Regions from separate parts of the Pseudogracilibacillus sp. SE30717A genome, predicted to be linked through region 3. Evidence: riboswitches for the same ligand, from Rfam matches in the RefSeq annotation. Region 3 holds a riboswitch; each other region holds the start of a gene.
What was found. A riboswitch is a leader RNA that binds a small molecule or an ion and turns the genes downstream of it on or off. The one in region 3 is predicted to bind S-adenosylmethionine.
Positions count from the first base shown of each region.

Region 1: another riboswitch for S-adenosylmethionine. It lies ahead of SPD48_RS16735 (methionine ABC transporter ATP-binding protein); the one in region 3 lies ahead of SPD48_RS08465 (OsmC family protein).
Region 2: another riboswitch for S-adenosylmethionine. It lies ahead of SPD48_RS18780 (LLM class flavin-dependent oxidoreductase); the one in region 3 lies ahead of SPD48_RS08465 (OsmC family protein).

Region 1 covers NZ_JAXHDF010000011.1:70,361-77,059, reverse strand. The annotation lists gene SPD48_RS16745 (MetQ/NlpA family ABC transporter substrate-binding protein) at 298-1,140, opposite strand; gene SPD48_RS16740 (methionine ABC transporter permease) at 1,173-1,832, opposite strand; gene SPD48_RS16735 (methionine ABC transporter ATP-binding protein) at 1,816-2,835, opposite strand; SAM riboswitch class I at 3,047-3,163, opposite strand; gene SPD48_RS16730 (pyridoxal phosphate-dependent aminotransferase) at 3,222-4,400, opposite strand; gene SPD48_RS16725 (acyl-CoA dehydrogenase family protein) at 4,465-5,619, opposite strand; gene SPD48_RS16720 (branched-chain amino acid aminotransferase) at 6,095-6,699, shown strand, end outside.
Region 2 covers NZ_JAXHDF010000015.1:69,342-76,040, forward strand. The annotation lists gene SPD48_RS18760 (methionine ABC transporter ATP-binding protein) at 1-1,034, opposite strand, end outside; gene SPD48_RS18765 (MetQ/NlpA family ABC transporter substrate-binding protein) at 1,065-1,892, opposite strand; gene SPD48_RS18770 (GNAT family N-acetyltransferase) at 1,889-2,395, opposite strand; gene SPD48_RS18775 (LLM class flavin-dependent oxidoreductase) at 2,512-3,810, opposite strand; gene SPD48_RS18780 (LLM class flavin-dependent oxidoreductase) at 3,834-4,850, opposite strand; SAM riboswitch class I at 4,916-5,018, opposite strand; gene SPD48_RS18785 (S-ribosylhomocysteine lyase) at 5,187-5,657, opposite strand; gene SPD48_RS18790 (amidohydrolase) at 5,654-6,699, opposite strand, start outside.
Region 3 covers NZ_JAXHDF010000004.1:296,484-303,182, forward strand. The annotation lists gene SPD48_RS08455 (MDR family MFS transporter) at 93-1,571, opposite strand; gene SPD48_RS08460 (phosphotransferase enzyme family protein) at 2,095-3,033, shown strand; SAM riboswitch class I at 3,339-3,445, shown strand; gene SPD48_RS08465 (OsmC family protein) at 3,586-4,074, shown strand; gene SPD48_RS08470 (sodium:solute symporter family protein) at 4,074-5,696, shown strand; gene SPD48_RS08475 (cytochrome P450) at 5,900-6,699, opposite strand, start outside.

The DNA.
Region 1 (6,699 bases), on a different contig from region 3:
TAATAAATTCCAGTAAAAATAACCACTAATTCTACAATATTTTAAGACACAAAAATTTTAACAATATTTGTTACAAAAAAGTATCTGAAATCACAATTCAAGGGTGGAATGATCTTTATACCTTTCTAATTTGTATAAATAGTAGCAAAAAAACAACGGCTACTAACCGTTGTTTTAAATATAAATATTGTTGAGTTTTAGATGTCTCAAAAATTTTTATTCCTCTACTAATTTGAACTTCAGAATGAATCTTTGATTCTATCAAACCCTAACTGCACCGTACAGCCTACAATGTGCTTACTTTTTCATCCATTCCGGTTTTCCGAACCCTTGGAACTCCTCATCCATAATTTTTTCAAATTCAGGTGATTCGATGACTTCTTTAATATCTTGCGCCCAAGAAGCATCTATGTCTTTTGTGTTTACAACAACACGATTACGGTAATCATCCGGCATTTCTTCAAGCGCGAGGGCATCAAGTAAATCAAAATCAGCAGCAAGCGCGAAGTTCCCCGGAACAGATGCTAAGTCTTCACTATCAACAGTACGTGGTAACTGCCCTGCTTCAATTTCATGAAATTTTAAATTTTTATAATTTTCCTCAATATCTTTAACAGATGCTGTTAATGGATCCACATCATCCGAAATTTTGATTAATCCTTCATCTTGTAACATCACTAACGTTCTTGCTAAGTTCGTTGGATCATTCGCAATAGTTATTGTACTGTTATCTTCAATCTCATCTATTGAATCATATTTATTTGAATACAAGCCCATTGGTGCGGTAGGAACAACGATTAATTCGGATAAATCCATATTGTTTTCTTCTGCAAAAGCTTCATAATAAATTTTATGCTGGAATAAGTTTGCGTCAATATCTCCATTGTCGAGAGCATTATTTGGCTGGATATAATCACTGAACTCAATGTTTTCCACTTTATAGCCTTTTTCCTCTAACAGTGGCTTAATCGCTTTATTTACCATATCACTGTAAGGTCCTGTTGTTGCTCCAAACGTAATTTTATCTTTTGTATCAGATTGGTCTACTGAATTTTCATCTTCTTTTTTGTCATTTCCCCCACATGCCGCAAGAATGAGTACGATACATGCAGTAAGTAAAAGTATGCTTAATTTTTTCATGGTTGTTATCTCCCTATCTATCTTATAATTAACTATCGTTTATTCACTTTCTTAGCGATTAGGTCACCAGTAAACTGAATTACTTGTACTAAAACAATTAAAATAACTACTGTTGTATACATTACGGTGTTATCGTATCGATAATAGCCATATCGAATTGCTAAATCTCCAATCCCACCTCCTCCAACGGTTCCTGCCATTGCAGAATATCCTACTAAACTTATAATCGTAATCGTAAGTCCACTAATAATTCCTGGTTTTGCTTCTGGCAAAATAATGTCCTTAATAATTGTCCAAGGTGTCGCTCCAACAGAAACAGCTGCTTCTATAACGCCCCGATCGATCTCCCGAGCTGAAGATTCTACAATTCTAGCAAAAAACGGTATTGCTGCTACAGATAAAGGAACCGCTGCAGCCGTCGGACCAATTTGCGTACCAAGTAAAAAGTTCGTAAATGGCAATAAAAAGACGAGTAAGATAATGAAAGGAATCGAACGAACGAGATTTGTTACAAGTCCAGCTACAATTTTAATGAAACGGTTTTCCAATATGAGTCCATTGTCCGTTGCATAGAGAACAATTCCAAGTGGCATACCGATTACAATAGCTACTAAAACAGCAATCCCGACCATGTATAAGGTTTCGAAAAATGCTTTATTCAGTTCAGGTAATAATTCAATGAATGTTTCCATGCTGAATCACCTCGACTTGTTTCATCCGTTTTTCTAAATAATGTATTGCCTGTTTAACATCTTCCGATTTTCCTTTTAGTTCCATAATAAAGATTCCAAGCGGCTCTTCTCTAATATATTCGACTTTGCCATGCAAAATATTTCCGCTTACTGGATATGCTTGTAACATATCAGAAACTACTGCTTCGTTTGCAATCGTTCCCTCGAACTGCAATTTTATAATTGTCCCTGTACAGGCTGCTTGTAACTCTGCCGGAATCGTAAACTGAAGTACTGTTTCAATAAAGTTCTTCGTCAATTCATTTTGCGGACTGGCAAATACATCATATGTTTTTCCTTCTTCAATCACTTTTCCATTTTGCATAACGGCACAACGATGACAAATTTCTTTAACGACTTCCATTTCATGTGTAATCAATACAATTGTAATTCCAAGCTCTTCGTTAATTTTCTTTAATAAATGTAATATAGACTTTGTTGTGCTTGGGTCAAGTGCAGAGGTTGCTTCATCAGACAGTAATACTTTCGGATTGTTTGCAAGTGCCCGTGCAATACTCACTCGTTGTTTCTGTCCTCCACTTAATTGTGCCGGATAATGATCTGCTTTATCAGCAAGACCGACCAATTCAAGTAACTCTTGAACGCGCATATTTCTCTCTTCAGGAGGTATTCCGGCTACTTTTAATGAAAATGCGATATTTTCAGCAGCAGTCTTAGATGAAACGAGGTGAAATCCTTGAAAAATCATTCCAATAGATTGACGTGCTTTTCGCAATTCTTTTATGGATAATAACGTTAAATTCACTCCGTCGATAAAGATTTCTCCATTCGTTGGACGTTCTAATAAATTGATACAACGGAGCAATGTACTTTTCCCGGCACCACTATATCCAACAATCCCATATATTTCCCCTGATTTTATATGCAAGGAAACATTATCCACACCAATGACGTTCCCTTTTTTCGATGGATAAATTTTTTCTATATGTTCAAGCTTGATCATTCTATTTCCCCCTAGCTGAAACACCTTAGACTATTAAAGTACTAGTTATGCTTGCGAAACGATTCATTTTTCGCCCTGGCTTTTTCCACGCTTTTTAACAACATCTTGCTTACTAACCTGTTCACTATAAATAAGAATTATAGTTTTACCTTTTATGAAATCATTAAAAAACCCTCTTTCCATTCGAAAGAGGGGTTCATTTTATTAGCTACCCTTATCTCTCAGAATGCAAGCAATCATTCTGCAGGAATTAGCACCAACTCCTAACCAAATAGGAAGGTTGCTGTGATATCATTGGGCCTGAACCCTCCATCACTCTTGATAAGTTTCATTTAATTTAATAATATTTATGTTACTAACCTTATCGTATTTTGTCAAACGATTAGTCACTTCCTAAAAATCCCAAGCGCTCCAATTCGTTCAACTGCTTCACGTAAACGATCTTCTGTATCAAGTAAGCCAATTCGAACATAACCTTCACCTAATGTTCCAAAACCATTTCCAGAAGCGACCACGACATGGGCTTTTTCTAATAATAATTCGGCAAACTCATCCGATGTGTATCCATCAGGTACTTTAAACCATGAGAAAAATGTCCCTTTAGGAGCCTCAACCTCCCAGCCGATCTTATGTAAGCTTTCAACTAATACATTTCGTCTCCGCTCATAAATATCGACCAATTCACTTACGAAAGAAAGGTCTCCCGAAATGGCTGCAGTGGCGGCTTCTTGGATCGCTCCGAATAAACTCGTAAACAAATGATCTTGCAATAAGTTGATCGTTTTAATCACAGACGAGTTACCGACGGCAAATGCGACACGCCATCCTGCCATATTGTACGTTTTCGATAATGTATACATTTCAATTCCAATATCTTTTGCTCCTTCAGAACTTAAAAAACTTGGCTGTTTGACACTATCAAATCCAATGGCCCCATAAGCAAAATCATGTACGACACATATATTATGTTTTTTCGCAACCTCTACGGTCTCATCAAAAAAAGCTCGAGTTGCAACTCCTGCAGTCGGGTTATTCGGATAGTTTAAAAACATAACTTTCGCCTTTTGCAAAATATCTTCACTTATTTTGTTATAGTCAGGTAAAAACCCATTCTCGGCAAGAAGCGGCATAAATTCATGTTTAGCATTTGCTAATGCAACTCCTGATAAATAATCAGGATAGCCAGGATCCGGTAATAGCGCCGTATCTCCAGGGTTTAGTAAACATTGACTCAATTCAAACAAACCTATTTTTGAGCCAAACATGAGCGCAACTTCTTCATCAGGATCTAGATCAACGTCGTATTCCTTTTTGTAAAAGTCAGCTACTGCTTGTCGAAAATACGGAAACCCTTGAAACGGAGAATATTTATGGTTAATCGGATTTTCCGCTGCCTTTTGTAATACTTTCACGATATGATTAGGCGTTGGAAGATCGGGATTCCCCTGCCCTAAATTGATGACATCATGCCCCTCATCTACCAATTCACGTACCCTTTTTCCAAGCTTTGCAAAAAATTGATCGGGAAGTCGCTGAATTGCATCAGACTGCTCAAACACTTGCATATAAGCCCTCCTTATTATCTAATACATCTTCTTATATTTAAAATTACCTTAATCACGAGCAATGTCAAGCGTATTTTGATATTGATTTTCCTGCAAGTGCCATAATTGTCATATCATCCATTGGCGGATTATGAAGACCGGCACGTACATCTCGATAATAACGTTGTAACGGACATTTGGCCGATAAACTGCGCGCTCCGACAATTCGCATTGCAAGATCAACAATTTCTAAAGCTTTGTTTACGACCAATAATTTGGCTGCAGCAAGCTCTTCTTTCATCCCATTTCGAGTGTCTTCATTGCTCTCATCCCATTTTTTTGCAACAGAATATAGAAATGTGCTTGCTTCAAGTACGCGTAACTCCATTTCACCAATCTTCTGCTTTACAGCTGGGATGTCAGAAATAGTTCCTTGAATACTACTTGGTGAATAAGATAGCGCAAATTCAATTGCATATTTTTGAGCTGCTTTTGCAATCCCTAAATAACACGCCGGAATATGTAGCAGCCACCCTTGTGCTCCTTTATCTCCAGGTGTGATGTAGTGAAGAAAATCTTCTTTTTGTAATTTCACATTTTCTAAAATCAAATCATGACTTCCAGTTGCTTTCATTGCAATCGAATCCCACGTCTCATCGACTGAAACACCAGGCAGACTTTTCCGAACTAAAAAGCTTCCTACTTTATCTGTCCCTTCAATCGAAGCACTGACACCAATATAGTCGAGGATAGGTGCTAATGTTGTAAACGTTTTTCGGCCATTTACTATCCATCCATCTTCTGTTTCTTGCGCCACTGTTTCTGGTCTACCACCTCTTGTGGGGCTTCCAGTTGCTGGTTCTGTAGCAGCATTGTTCATCAATGCTCCTTTTTCAATGACATCTTTCGTAAATTTTTCATATGTTGACTCATCCCAAGCATGTGTTTCACCTGTATGTTTTGTAATTCCCATATGCCAACCGATGGATAAAGCGGTTGAGCCGTCATATTGTGCAATAATTTCTTGCATTTTAACCATTTCATATAAAGATATGCCTAATCCCCCATATTCTTTTGGAATTGTGAGAGCAGGATAATTTATTTTTTTTAGATCAGCAAAATTTTCAAATGGGAAAGTGCCATTTTCATCATGTTCTTTAGCTCTGTCTGAAAAGCTTTTCGCAGTTTTTTCAAGTAACTCTAACCGATCTTCCATTGTATCTAAGTTTGTTAATTTCATCTTTTGAACCTCCCAATAATAAGTGTAACATATTCAATATTCTACGCATCCGGCATTAGTGTATTTCAAAAAAATAGTTAAAAATTAATACACCGATTAAAATGCTCCTTAATGTAATAAGCCGAATCGGTACAATGCTTATAAACGCTCTTATTGTAGATATCTTTCCGATTTGAGTTGTGATTAACAAGCATATTCCATATGAAGGTTAGCAATCCCACAGGCTAATACAGAACAAGTTCCAAGATGAACTGGATCTAGTTCTTCACTCTCACCAACCCTTGTTAATTCCTATCAAAACACGATAATTTAATATAGCATTAATCCTATTTATTTATATTTCTTTATGTACATGTTCAATTATAAATAATAGACATTAATTTTTATAATTTATTAACTTCTGAACATTTTCATTCTTAGATACGTTATAATAAATAGAAGAATCGTTCATATAACAACTAAGGGAGATAGAAATATGAAAGTACAGACTATAAAAGTAACTTATGCAGAAAATCGTAAACCTAAACCCACTGGACAACTTGAATTCGGCACTGTATTTACTGATCATATGTTTGTGATGGAGTATACAGAGAGTGAAGGTTGGCATGATCCAGAAATCGTTCCATATCAAGATTTAGTTCTTGATCCTGCGGCGATTATTTTCCATTATGGGCAAACAGTATTTGAGGGATTAAAAGCATATATTACTGAGGATGGCGACGCCCAATTATTCCGACCGCAGAAAAACTTTGCACGCCTTAACCACTCAAATGAGCGACTGTGTATTCCTAAGATCGATGAAGAGCTAGCGCTTGATGCTTTAAAACAATTACTTGCTATTGAAAAAGACTGGATTCCTACAGACGAAGGAACCTCCTTATATATCAGACCTTTTATTATTGCAACGGAACCTTATCTTGGTGTTGCCCCTTCAAAAAAATATAAATTTATGATCATTTTATCCCCTGTTGGCGCTTATTATAAAGAGGGAATTAATCCTGTAAAAATAGCCGTTGAAAACAACTATGTTCGAGCAGTTTTAGGAGGTACAGGAGAAGCAAAAACAGCAGGAAACTATGC
Region 2 (6,699 bases), on a different contig from region 3:
TTCCTATTTCCACTCTCCTCTACCTCCTTTACTTCCACTTTTTCCTGTATAGCATAATGAATTCCCCGTTCAATTTCTTCCTGCCGTCCGATTAACTCGATAATCAAATTACCGAAGGATGCTTGCTGTAGTTCTGTAATATTTCCAAATAAAATATTTACTTCGATATTGAATCGTTTAGCTAGTTGAGATATGATAGGCTTTCCTGAACTATCACCTAGAAATTTGAAATTAAAAATACGCCCGTCATATTTGTTCGATTCCAGCATTTTATAAACTGAAACTGGAACATCATCTCGCACAATTGATTTGACAAAGTTGCTCGTCGTTTCTTTCTGAGGCTTAGTAATAATATCAAATACATTTCCAGTTTCTATCACACGTCCGTTTTCCATAACAGCAACTCGATTACAAATTTCTTTTATCACTTCCATTTCATGAGTGATGATTAAGATTGTGATTTTATATTGTTCATTAATTTTCTTTAATAAGTTTAATATGGAAACAGTCGTTTGCGGGTCTAAGGCAGACGTCGCTTCGTCACAAAGCAGAACGGAAGGATTCGTAACAAGTGCCCGCGCGATTCCGACTCGTTGCTTTTGTCCTCCTGATAATTGATCAGGATAGCTGTGCACTTTATCAGATAGACCAACAAATTCCAATGTTTCAATAACACGATTTTCTATTTGACGTTTATTACCTTTGCTCAATGTTAGTGGGAGGGCAACATTTTCAAAAACAGTTTTTGAATTAAGTAAATGAAAATGCTGAAAGATCATCCCAATTTTTTTCTGTTCTTCTCTTATTTTTCGTTTCGATAATTTCGCTAGGTTTTTTCCATCAACTATAACTTCTCCGCTCGAAGGACTTTCTAATAAATTCACGGTACGTATTAACGTACTTTTGCCAGCCCCGCTAAAACCGATAACACCGAATATATCTCCTTTATTAACGGTTAAATTAACATCTTTTAAGGCTTCAATTGTTTGGGTCTTGCTTCTAAACGTTTTTGAGACATGTTGAAATTTTATCAACTGCTTCACTCCTCTCTCTTCTTGAAACTTTTAAAAGGCTGGTACAACCGCTCCCTCATATTCTTTCTCAATAAATTCTCGTACTTTATCGGATGTTAATGCATCTGCTAATTTTTGAATAGCTGCATCCTCTTTGTTATCAGAACGTGTCACTAGAATATTGACGTATGGAGACTCACTATCCTCAATAATTAGGGCATCTTCTAACGGTACAAACCCACCTTCTAAAGCATAATTCGTATTTACTGCTGATGCTTCTACATCATCAAGTGAATGAACTAGCAGAGCACTTTCAACTGCAATAAATTCAATGTTTTTCTCATTTTTCGTTATATCTTCTAATAAATAATCTCCATCTTTTTTATCACTTAATTCAATAACTCCGTTGGCTGCAAATAGTTCAAGGGCACGAGAAAAATTTACTGGATCTTTCGGAATTGCAACTTGAGCATTTTGAGACAGCTGATCAATGGATTCAATTTCTTTTGAATATACTCCAAATGGTTCGATATGAATTCCTTTGACATTTACTAAATCCAAACCACTATCTTCATTTACTTGTTCTAGATAAGGTGTATGCTGAAAAAAGTTAGCATCAAATTGACCATCTGCCGTCTGTTGATTGGTCTGAATCCCATCCGAAGTAATTGATATATCTAAGCTGATCCCTTCTTGCTCGAGATCTTCTGCAACAAACTCTAACAGCTCTGCATGTGGGATAGACGATGCGCTAATTTTCAACGTAACATCCTCTTGATTTGCTTTCTCTTTTGTGTTGCCTGAAGCTTGATTTCCACAACCAATTAAAAGAAACAATCCAGCAAACAATGTTATAAATACCGGTATCTTTTTATTCATCTTTTTTCTCCTTCTCTCATTTTAAATGAATAACATTGAATCTGATTTCCATTTTTTATATAGTCTTTTGAATCATCTCGGATAAATCCGTATTTTTCATATAAACGTATAGCTCCAGACATTGCTTTAGTCGTGTGTAGATAAATAGCATTGACATGCTTATTTTTAGCGTAAGAAATTGCTTGATCGAGTAATTTTCTGGCAACACCTAATCCTCTAACATTAGGCCGAACTGCTAAAAAGCGAATAATGGGAGCATCGATTTCAAGTCCTGGCAGCTGATAAGCCTCAGAAGCTGAACAAAACAATTGCATTGTCCCTACGATTTCTTTCTGAAAAATAGCAACATATATGGCATCAATTCTTTCATTATCGACAGATGCTTTGATTTCTTCTTGATATTTTCCCCAACGTTCATTCGTAAACGACTCTTTATACTCCCCATAACTAACCATTAACAACTCTCTTACAATTTCTCTTTCTGAATCTTTCATTTCCCTCACGATCAACAAGTCCTTCCTCTCCTCTATTTTCACTCCTCCTTATCCAATGTATTCCTATTATAAAACTTGGAATTATATTAATATAAATTGCCTTTTATAAAAAGGCATACATTTTTTTAGTATAATGTAGACAATTTTCGGTGCCGGTTTTGCTTAAAAGGTAAATTCAACTGTTCTCTAAGTGTCTGGTGCCCTTCATGGAGTTCGTAATAACCACGTTCTCTTAATATTGGAACTACTTCACAAATAAAATCATGATACAAATCGCCTAGTACGGGAATGGTTAACACGAAACCGTCCGCTGCTTCTTGTTCTATCCAATCAATCATTTGAAACGCAATTTGTTCCCCGGTTCCAATAAAAGCGCTTTTAGGGGTAGTAACTCTTTGAGCGACTTCTTTTAAGGTTAGCTGTTCTTCTTGTGCGAATTGTTTAATATGATCTGTCACAGATTGAAAACTATTTTTTCCTACTTCTCCTATATCGGGGAAAGGCTTATCTAAAGGATATTGAGAAAAATCATGATGATCAAAATAGCGCCCTAAATAATTAAGTGCTTCATCAATTGATACAAGTTCCGTCAATTGTATATATTTTTTCTCCGCATCTTCCTCGGATGTTCCGACAATAGGAGTTAAACTTGGAAAAACAAGAATTTCTTCTGGATCTCTTCCATTTTTCTTTGCTCTAAATTTTACATCCCGATAAAATGCTTTTGCTTTTTCAATAGTATCTTGGTTCGTAAAAATAACATCCGCTTTTCTCGCTGCAAAGTCTTTTCCTGTTTCTGAAGATCCCGCCTGGAAAATAACTGGTTGACCTTGGAGAGAGCGTTCGATATTTAAAGGTCCTTTAACAGAGAAAAACTTTCCTTCATGATTTAATGAGTGTAATTTATCGTCTTCGAAAAACACACCGCTCTCTCTGTCCCTTATAAACGCATCATCTTCCCATGAATCCCATAGACCTTGAACGACGTTTACATGTTCTTCAGCCTTTTCATAGCGAACGGCATGTTCAGGGTGTACACCTTTATTATAATTACTTGCACTTCCTTCTAGAGGGGAAGTAACTACATTCCACCCAGCCCGCCCATTACTTACTTTATCTAAAGAAGCAAATTGACGAGCGACCGTATATGGTTCACTATATGAAGTCGATAAAGTACCGACAAGTCCAATTCGGTCTGTAACAGTAGCCAGTGCCGAAAGTAAGGTGAGTGGCTCGAACCGGTTTAAAAAATGTGGGATTGATTTTTTATTTATATATAAGCCATCCGCAACAAAAACGAAGGATAGACCGGCTTTTTCTGCTATTTTTGTTATTTCTATATAATGCTTAATATTTACACTTGCATCTAAAGGTACGTCTTTACTTCTCCAAGCGTTCATATGGGAACCAGGACCATTAATCATCAACCCTAATTTTATTTTTTTGCTCAATTGGACACCTGCTTTCTATTATTGTTTCCGATTCTATTTGGACGTAATAATTTAAACGACTTCTTTCTTTCATCTTCTTTTTGAAGTGGGGTATGCAATATAAATTCATCAATATCATACGTCTTATGCAAAAAGTCTAATTCACTCTTTATCTTTTCTGAAGTTCCTTTAATTATTGCAACCTCCTTCTCTATTACCTCAAACGATTCTGTCGTTTGTCTCTTCAAAGCATTAACCTGTTCGGCAGATTGTACGAGAAGTTTTCGCCCTTTCTCAAAAATAACTTGGTATAGTTTTAACTCTTTTGCCAGATCGTCTGCTTCTTTGTTGGAGTCAGCTGCCAATACTGCCACGGCAACAATCAATTTACCTTCTGGATACATATTACGATACGTCTGGGAGGCTGCTTTTAAAGCTTCATCATCGCTATTTAAAAAACGCGCAAAAACAAAATGCGTCTGTAACTTGGCTGCTAGCTCTGCACTGTTCGCACTCCCACCAAGCAGAAATACATCTGGCTTGATGATTGGCTCCGGCATTACTTTAATTCCTTCCAACGGATGCCCTTTTGGGATTTCCTCATCGATTAACTGTTTTACAAATGTATATCGTTCATTAAAATCAGATCCATTGTTTAATGTTCCGTATTGTAGTGCTTTAGTGGATAAATCAAAGCCGCCTGGAGCTTTCCCAATTCCTAAATCAACCCTGCCTGGCGCTAAGGAAGATAAGACATAAAAATTCTCAGTTACTTTATATGGACTATAATGTTGTAACATCACTCCTCCAGACCCTATATTTATGTTTTCAGTCTGTGCTAATAAATGTGCGATCATTATTTCCGGAGAACTTCCTGCTACATTTTTCATGTGGTGATGTTCAGAAACCCAAAAACGTTTATACCCCCAATCTTCAGCATCTTTTGCTAATTCAATTGTACTTTTAAACGCATCCGTTGCGTGTTTCCCTGGAAATATTGGACTTTGATCTAGAATTCCTAACTCATATCCCATCTTTATTCCTCCATTTAAAAAGCCTCTTCCTTTTTAATTAAGAAGAGGCCATAACAAACTATCTCTTCTTATTTTTAAGTTATGATAACTTTCTGGATTTGGCACATCACTTCAAAAGTTGTTGCCGAGGCTTCATCAGGCCAGTCCTTCCACCTCTCTTTATAAGAATTACGTTTACTATATTTAATTTATTATTTATCCTATATGTTTACTGTGATTTAAGTTGTGTTTAATCATATCCCATAATTTTACTTCCGTCAATACGTTTTATAACTATTTTTTAAAATGGGCTTCTTTCACATATAACAGCATTTCTCAAATAATCTTTCACTAATCCTATTGAAACACTTGTCTCCATTCTGCTTTCTTAGCAAGCATTTTACGCGCATTTTCTTGGGCTCCTTCTAAACTATGACTTGCTGCCCAGCCACATTGAACTTCATTACAAGCCGGAACCTCTGTCGCATTAAGCACATCTTCTAATACTTTTTCTACTAATAATAAGATTTCATCGTAATTATCATGATTAATTACGGATAAATAATACCCTGTCTGACACCCCATTGGACTGATATCAACAATTTTATCTGAATGATTTCTACTCAATTCCGCCATTAAATGCTCTAATGAATGGATAGCCGGCATTTCCATATGCTCCTTGTTAGGTTGTGTAAACCGTAGATCATACTTATAAATTTCATCACCATTAATTCCTTTACTTACTCCTGCTAGACGGATATATGGGGCCTTAACTTTCGTATGATCTAAATTAAAACTCTCTACATTTAGCTTTTCGACTTTACTCATTTTCTATCTCCTCCTATATCTTTTTTATTAGTTAACTTTAATAAATCTTTCGCACTCTCGTACAAGAATTTTGCTGCTGGCATCAAGGCTAATTCATCAATTGTAAATTTCGGATGATGCCAATCTTCTGTACCATTTGTACCAAAAAATACAAATGCACCTCTTATATCCTCCAAATAATGTGAAAAGTCTTCCCCACCCATAGACGGTTCGGGATCAATTACTGTTAATAGCTGTTTTTCAGCAGTCCGGTGAAGGGACTGATTAACTTTTAGATCATTTATTAATGCTGGTGGTCCAGGATACCAGTGCACCTTCGCTTGTTGACCAAAAGCCAGACTAGTTTGCTGGACAACTAATTCAAATCGTTTCTTCACTTCTTGACGTATAGAATTGCTAAACGTACGAATTGTTCCTTCTAACGTTACTTTATTAGGAATTACATTCCAAGTATTGCCCCCAACTATCCTTGTAATGCTAATTACAGCACCTTCCAAAGGGGACACATTTCTACTGACAATTGTCTGTATTGCTGTAATCAGATGAGCGGAAGCAACAATAGGATCATGCCCAGCATGAGGAAGTGCAGCATGACTTCCTTTTCCGTTGATTTCCACGATAAATCGATCAACAGCTGCCATCATGGCGCCATTTTTAAGTCCTATTGTCCCTACAGGCAAATCTGGCTTATTATGAAGTCCAATGATGTAGTCGATATCTTTTAATTGTTCATCTGCTTTTACTAATTCAGCGCCGCCGCCAGACTCTTCAGCTGGTTGAAACAATAAGCGAATGGAACCTGGTAAAGTATCTTTACTTTTTTGGAGTAGATAAGCTGCACCAATTAATGCAGCAGTATGAAAATCATGTCCACAGGCATGCATCTTGCCTTTTACCTTCGATGCATATGGCAAATTTGTCTCTTCCTCAATCGGCAATGCATCAATATCTGCACGAATTGCTACTTTAGGAGAATCATATTTACCCTTAATATCTGCGAAAACACCTGTTTTTAATGTCGTTCTCTTAATGACGATGTTTT
Region 3 (6,699 bases):
AATATCAAGACTTAAGTAGACTTTTTCCACTAGATTATAATCCACCTTAATAAAAAAACGACAGAACATGTAACGTTCTGCCGCTTTGCATTTTATTTACTTTCAGTTGCTTCATCTTCCTCATTGGGACGTGCACGATAAACAGTAAATGCCAAAATGACTGCAATCACAGACATGGTGAAAGCTATGAAATATACGAGTTCGACACCTGCAACCATTGCCTGTTTAATTGTCTCTGCATCTTGTGGATTACTGGAACCTTGTAAGAAATGTAGTTGTCTCGCATTCATAATACTAATAAAAACAGAAACACCGATGGCTCCCGCAACAGGCTGCAAAGTTGTCATAACCGCAGTTCCGTGTGGGTACATAGACTTTGGAAGTTGATTTAATCCATTTGTTTGCGCAGGCATCATGATTGCAGAGACACTTAGCATTAGTAAGATGTACCCAACTATAATAACCCAAACAGGCGTTTCAGTTGTCAGTCTGCTCATCATGAACATTGTCCCGCATAACACAAAGGTTGCTGGAATCATGAGTACTCGTGGTCCAAATTTATCAAACATATGTCCCATAAATGGTGACATAATTCCGTTTAAAATACTCCCTGGTAATAATACCAATCCAGCTGCTGCTGCAGTCAACGCTAATGGACCTTGCATAAAGATTGGTAATATCAATTCAGAAGAAAACATTGCCATAATTATAATTAAAAACATAAAAACAGCATGGGTGTACATTGGATATTTGAATACCCTTAAATCCATTACAGGCTCTTTTAATTTAAATTGCCTCATTGCAAATAAAATAACACTAATTGTACCTATAATTATAGTCAAATATACACTTGGACTTAGAAATCCTTCTTTACTCTCCCCTGCAGAACTGAACCCATAAATAATCGCTCCAAAACCAACTGAAGAGAATAAAATAGAAAGAACATCAATTTTCGGCTTTGTAACTTCACCTACATTAACTAAATATTTAGATGCGAACAATATTGAAAATAAAGCAAAAGGAATAACAGTAATAAACAGATAGCGCCAACCTAAATATTCAACAATAATCCCGGATAATGTTGGTCCAATAGCAGGAGCAAACATAAAAACTAACCCAACAAGACCCATTATTTTCCCTCGTCGCTCAGGAGGATAAAGGAGTAGAAATACATTAAATATAATTGGCATAAGCAATCCAGTTCCGATTGCCTGTATTAATCGGCCAACTAATAATATCGTAAAGGTAGGTGCCATTGCACTAATTGTGGTACCAATTGTAAAGACAGTCATAACTCCTATAAATAATTGTCTCGTAGTAAACCATTGCACTAATAAAGCAGATATCGGGATGACCATTCCCATCACAAGCATAAATCCCGTTGCCATCCATTGCACTGTTGGCAACGTAATATCAAACTCATTCATTAACGTTATTAAAGCAATATTAAGTAACGTTTCGTTTAATACAGCGAAAAAAGCCCCTATGATTAATGAGATCATAATCGGTAATGTTTTAACATTAGGGTCTTCAGCCAAATATTCATATTTTGGAAAGTCCTTTGTTGTCATAATAATCCCCCATTGTATTTATTATATTTTCGAAGTATATACAAATAAAGCATATTCCATAAATAAACCTCCTATCCAATTCTGAATAGGAGGCAATAATTATAATCGATAGATAACCAAAAAAACGTCAAAAAAGTAAAAGGTTTAAATACAATTATCTATGATAAATTACATACTAATCCTATTTAGAAAAGGGTCGTTATATTGGCTAGATTTTCTTAACTTTGCCGTATATATTAATACACATTATCTTAAAAAATCTTAAAACCAATAACGTAAATTTTTCACAAAATAGGATTATAAAATCATGTAATTCAATCACCTTTCAATTTTTAATGAACCTATATCTTATATAGTAAATGGAAAAATGTCAAGTTTTAGTTATTATTTGTGATCAATTAACTATATTAAATTATTGTGTGAATTTTAAGAAAACACCCAGTATAATGATTATGATATGTTACTTTCGACCTTTAGTATCACAATTTATTATAAATACATATAACTTAAAAAGGAGATTAATATGCAAGAGAGGGCTATAGAACAAGTAAAAAAAATATATGATATAGATAATTCAAGCACTCTTGAACTTTTAGGTGGTTTTGATAATAATGTTTATCTTTGCCGTGATAAAAACATTGTGATTAAATTTCTAGACAAGGTGACTCACAAAAAAGAGTATTTGTTAAATGAGCTAGAGGTTATAAACTTAATGATGACACACGGTATTCATACTCCAGCCCCAATACCTTCGAAAAATGGGATGGTAATTGAATTGATAAAGGGTATGAAAAAAGATTTTTATCTTGTTGCATTTTCCTATGTTAAGGGAAAGATTCTACTAGATTACGAGGAAGACAATCAACTTATTAAACAATGGGGTAAGACGTTAGGTAAAATGCATAATATATCAAAAAATTTTGCTTTTAAACTCGATAATTTTTTTGTGGATTGGAATTATGATATAAATTTCGAGAAATTTTCCAAAGGAAAGGGGCAATTAATAGAAAAAAAATGGAGAACATATATGAAGAAGTTATCTTCAATGTCGTGTAACCAAGATATGTATGGTATTGTCCATCACGATTTACATAATCAAAATATAATAATAAGTGATAATAAAATGTACGTATTGGATTTTGGAGATGTTCGAAAAAGTTGGTATGCCTATGATGCTTCCATACCAGTTTTTCATGCGTTAGAAAAAAACAGGAAGAATAAGACGGATAATATTAAATTTTATGAACGATTTACGAAATATTTCTTTGAAGGATATTGTGAAACGTCTAACTTCTCAATTGATCAATTTAAGCTTATTCCGTTCTTTCTCGAGTATAGGTTGCTATATTCATATTTATTTTTTATAAATTCATTTCCATCTAATAAAATGAGTTCTGATATGAAAAATAGTTTGGATCGCATGAGGTATAGAATTGAAAACAATGTACCATTCATTACTTAAGTATTATAATCACAAGCAATTTTAGAGTAATGCGTCATGCTTTCTTAGGCAGGTTTAGATTTAGTAGATATTGCTTTGACACTCTGCTGTTGTGAGTGTTATGTTTTCTTCTAGTAGTTCTCTAAACATTCAAGTTACATTCGAGTCTAAAGGTAAAGGCTCACATGCTGTTATTGCTCCATATCACATATTGGTGTGCTTATTTAATAATCAGCATTTGTTTTTACTCATAAGAAACGTGTTAACAAAATTATTGACTTTTTAAAATGGTAAGTTTATAATCCTATTAATTAAATAATTAAGAAATCTTATTAAGAGAGGCGGAGGGACTGACCCTGCGAAGCCTCAGCAACCAGCAATTTTTTGTATGGTGCTAATTTCAGAAGAATACTTTGTATTCTGAAGATGAGATGAAATGTTCGTGGTTTTATATACATGCCCTTCTCTCATCATTTCGAGAGGAGGGCTTTTCTTATTGATTAAATGAAAACAGGAAATTTACACCTTTAAATACCACTAAATTTATACGAATACTTATAGGAGGAATTAGACTTGAACACAGAAAAAACTAACTCATCAAACAAAAATCATAGGAAAATTATAGCAAGTTGTAAAAGAACTGGTGAAATGAAGAGTATAAATACCGTTCGAAATTTTTCCTTTCCTATTGACGAACCAATTAAATTAGGCGGAAGTGATGAAGCACCAACTCCTATGGAATATATTTTAGGTTCATTTAATGGATGTATCTTAATTGTTGTGGAAACAATCGCTAAAGAAATTGGATTTACATTTAAAAGCTTGCGATCAGAATCAGTTGGAACAATCGATCGACGAGGCATGCAAGGGGTTGATAATATTAGCCCTCATTTTCAAAATGTAACAAATACTATATGGTTTGAAACAACTGAAAGTGTACATCGAATTCCAGAACTAAAAAAACTCGTTCAAAAAAGATGCCCGGCCTATAATTTATTCTTGGACGCAGGGATTAACATAACATTGGATTGGATTTATCTCGAAAAAGGCGGTGAGCAATAATGACTTCATATGGATGGTGGTTAATAATATTTGCGATTGTTTACACATTTGGATTAATTTTAGCAGGACAAATTTCAAGAAAAAAAGCTAATAAGACTGGATACTTTGTCGGAGGTCGTTCATTTAATAAATGGATCGTTGCTTTTTGCATTACAGGCTTATTCTCGGGCTCTACTTTTATTTCCATTCTAGAGTTATCTTACCTAACAGGAGTATCAGCTATCTGGTATGGGGTTGCGGAGACTGTCCAAGTATTGATCATCGCTTTTATCATTATTGGGCCATTTCGCGAAAAATTAGTTGTCACTGTTTCAGGTTTAATTGGAGACCGTTATGGAAGAGCAGCACTTGGGATTGGTGGCGCTATTACCGCCTTTGCTTTTCCAATGTGGTCAGTTGCTACCGCAATCGCTTTCGCTTCAGCCGTCCATGTGTTTACTGGAATTTCATTAACATTATCAGTCGCCTTTACTGCGTTTCTATTATATCTTTATTTGAAAGCTGGAGGCATGTGGTCAATCGCCCTCACTCAAACAATGAACTTTTTTGTTTTTATTATTATGTTCATCATCGGCATACTAGCATTTTTTATCAATCCTGGAATTGATGGTCTACGCTCATTTGCAGTCTCAAACCCAGCAATGTTTCAATTAGATAGTGCCGGAATTCAAGTAATTGTGGCTTGGTTTGGTACATTTTTGGTCAATGTCATTTTAGCGCAAGCTGCTTTTCAAATGGCTTTATCCTGCCGTACACCTGAAGAAGGACAAAAAGGATTAAAGTTAGCTGCCGTCTTTGGTATTCCTTTTATCTTTTTTGGTATTTTATTCGGAATCTCAGCAGCGATCGTCGTTCCAGAAACAACGCTTGGATTAGTAGCTTTACCACAATATTTAATGGAAGTTCTTCCTGCTCCACTTGTTGGATTATTTTTCCTTGGTATCTGGGCTTGTGCATTAAGTTGGGGAGCACCTTGCCAATTTTCTGGAGCGACCAGTTTAGGTAAAGATGTTGGTGGAGCACTTTATCCTAAAGCAACATCAGAACAGCTTATTACGTATACTCAACGTTCCCTATTGGTGCTGACAGGATTGATGATTATATTTGGTATGTTAAGAACAGAACAAGCTGCATGGTGGAATATTTTAGCATGGACAATGAGAAACTCTGCTACCTTTGCTCCTGTTGTTGCGGTATTGTTTTGGAGAGTAGCAACGAAAGAAGCCGTGATTGGTTCAATGATTTTTGGATTTCTATCTGGCATCACATGGTACCATCTTGGTGGCTGGGCTCCAAATGAATTCTATTTAAATATTCATCCGGTTTGGATTGGAATGTCAGCGAATATAAGTGTTTTAGCTCTTATTACATTGATCCAACAGGCAGCTAACTTGGAATTCAATTTCCTTTCATCAAAGTCGAGAAAAGGGCACTATGCATTATTCTCCGGTTTATTAGTTTTAATTGCTTTAGTATTAAAATTTCATGTTATATACGAATATGGATTGCTTGGGATATTCCTCTTCTCGATTCTTCTGTGTTTATTTATAGCAACAATTATCTACGTACCATCAACAAAAACTGTTTTACCTTACGAACATAAGGTTGTGAAAGCAAAATAGTTAACTCAGTTGGGAAGCTATTTGTAATAGAATAGCTTCTTTTTTGTGAAAATAGAAGTTAATAAAGGTTGAAATTTGTTACGAAGAAAACAAATTTTTTTATACTTTATATGATAAAAGAGCAGATAAAGCATAGGAGCTAGGATAGAAGTTATCCTAGCACTTTTTTTTGCAGCTTACATTTAAACTTGTACACACTTTTTTTAAATACGTTGAACATCCTGTATTATAAATCCGCTTTTTGGTACACTAGGCATTCGCCTGACGCTCATATTGAGATTCTGTTTAGGCACCGTATAATCCATTTTATTGACCATGATATCCAAGCATGTTTTCATCACTTCGATTGTTAACCATTCACCTGCGCACCGATGCCCTGTAATATAATCGCCTCCACCTTGGGGGATGAAATCAAATGGACTTTTATCCCAGTCTTTAAAACGGTCGGAATTAAAGTTACTTGGATTTTCCCATAAGTCTGGATGATGATTATTACCATACACATCTAATAACACAAGCGTTCCTTCCTTGAAATCATGTCCTCCCCATAGAAAATCTTTTTTTACAATGGCGGGAACAAGCGGAAAAAATGGATAATACCTCCGAACCTCTTGAACGAACATTTTGTAATTTTTCTCATCAGATGCTTTTAGTTTATCTTTTTCATCTGGGAAATCATGAAGAGCCAATGCGCTTAACACAATATAAACTGAAATAGCAACGGTTGGACGTAATAGATTTAGTACCTCAACAGCTGCGGTATGTTTACTTAAAAGACTTCCATCCAAGTCACGATGCATCGCAATCTGGTATAAAGGTGTCGTTTCAGATACAACACTTTCTCCTGTTCGAATGGTTTTGATCAGTTCTTCCATCCAGCTCTCTAAGCTCTTACGTGAACTCTTACCCTTTATATGTTTTATACCGATTTTTCCAGCTGATTCAAACAAATCTCCGAATTGCTCACTTAGTATCCCTATATCTTGACTATTAATTGGAACAC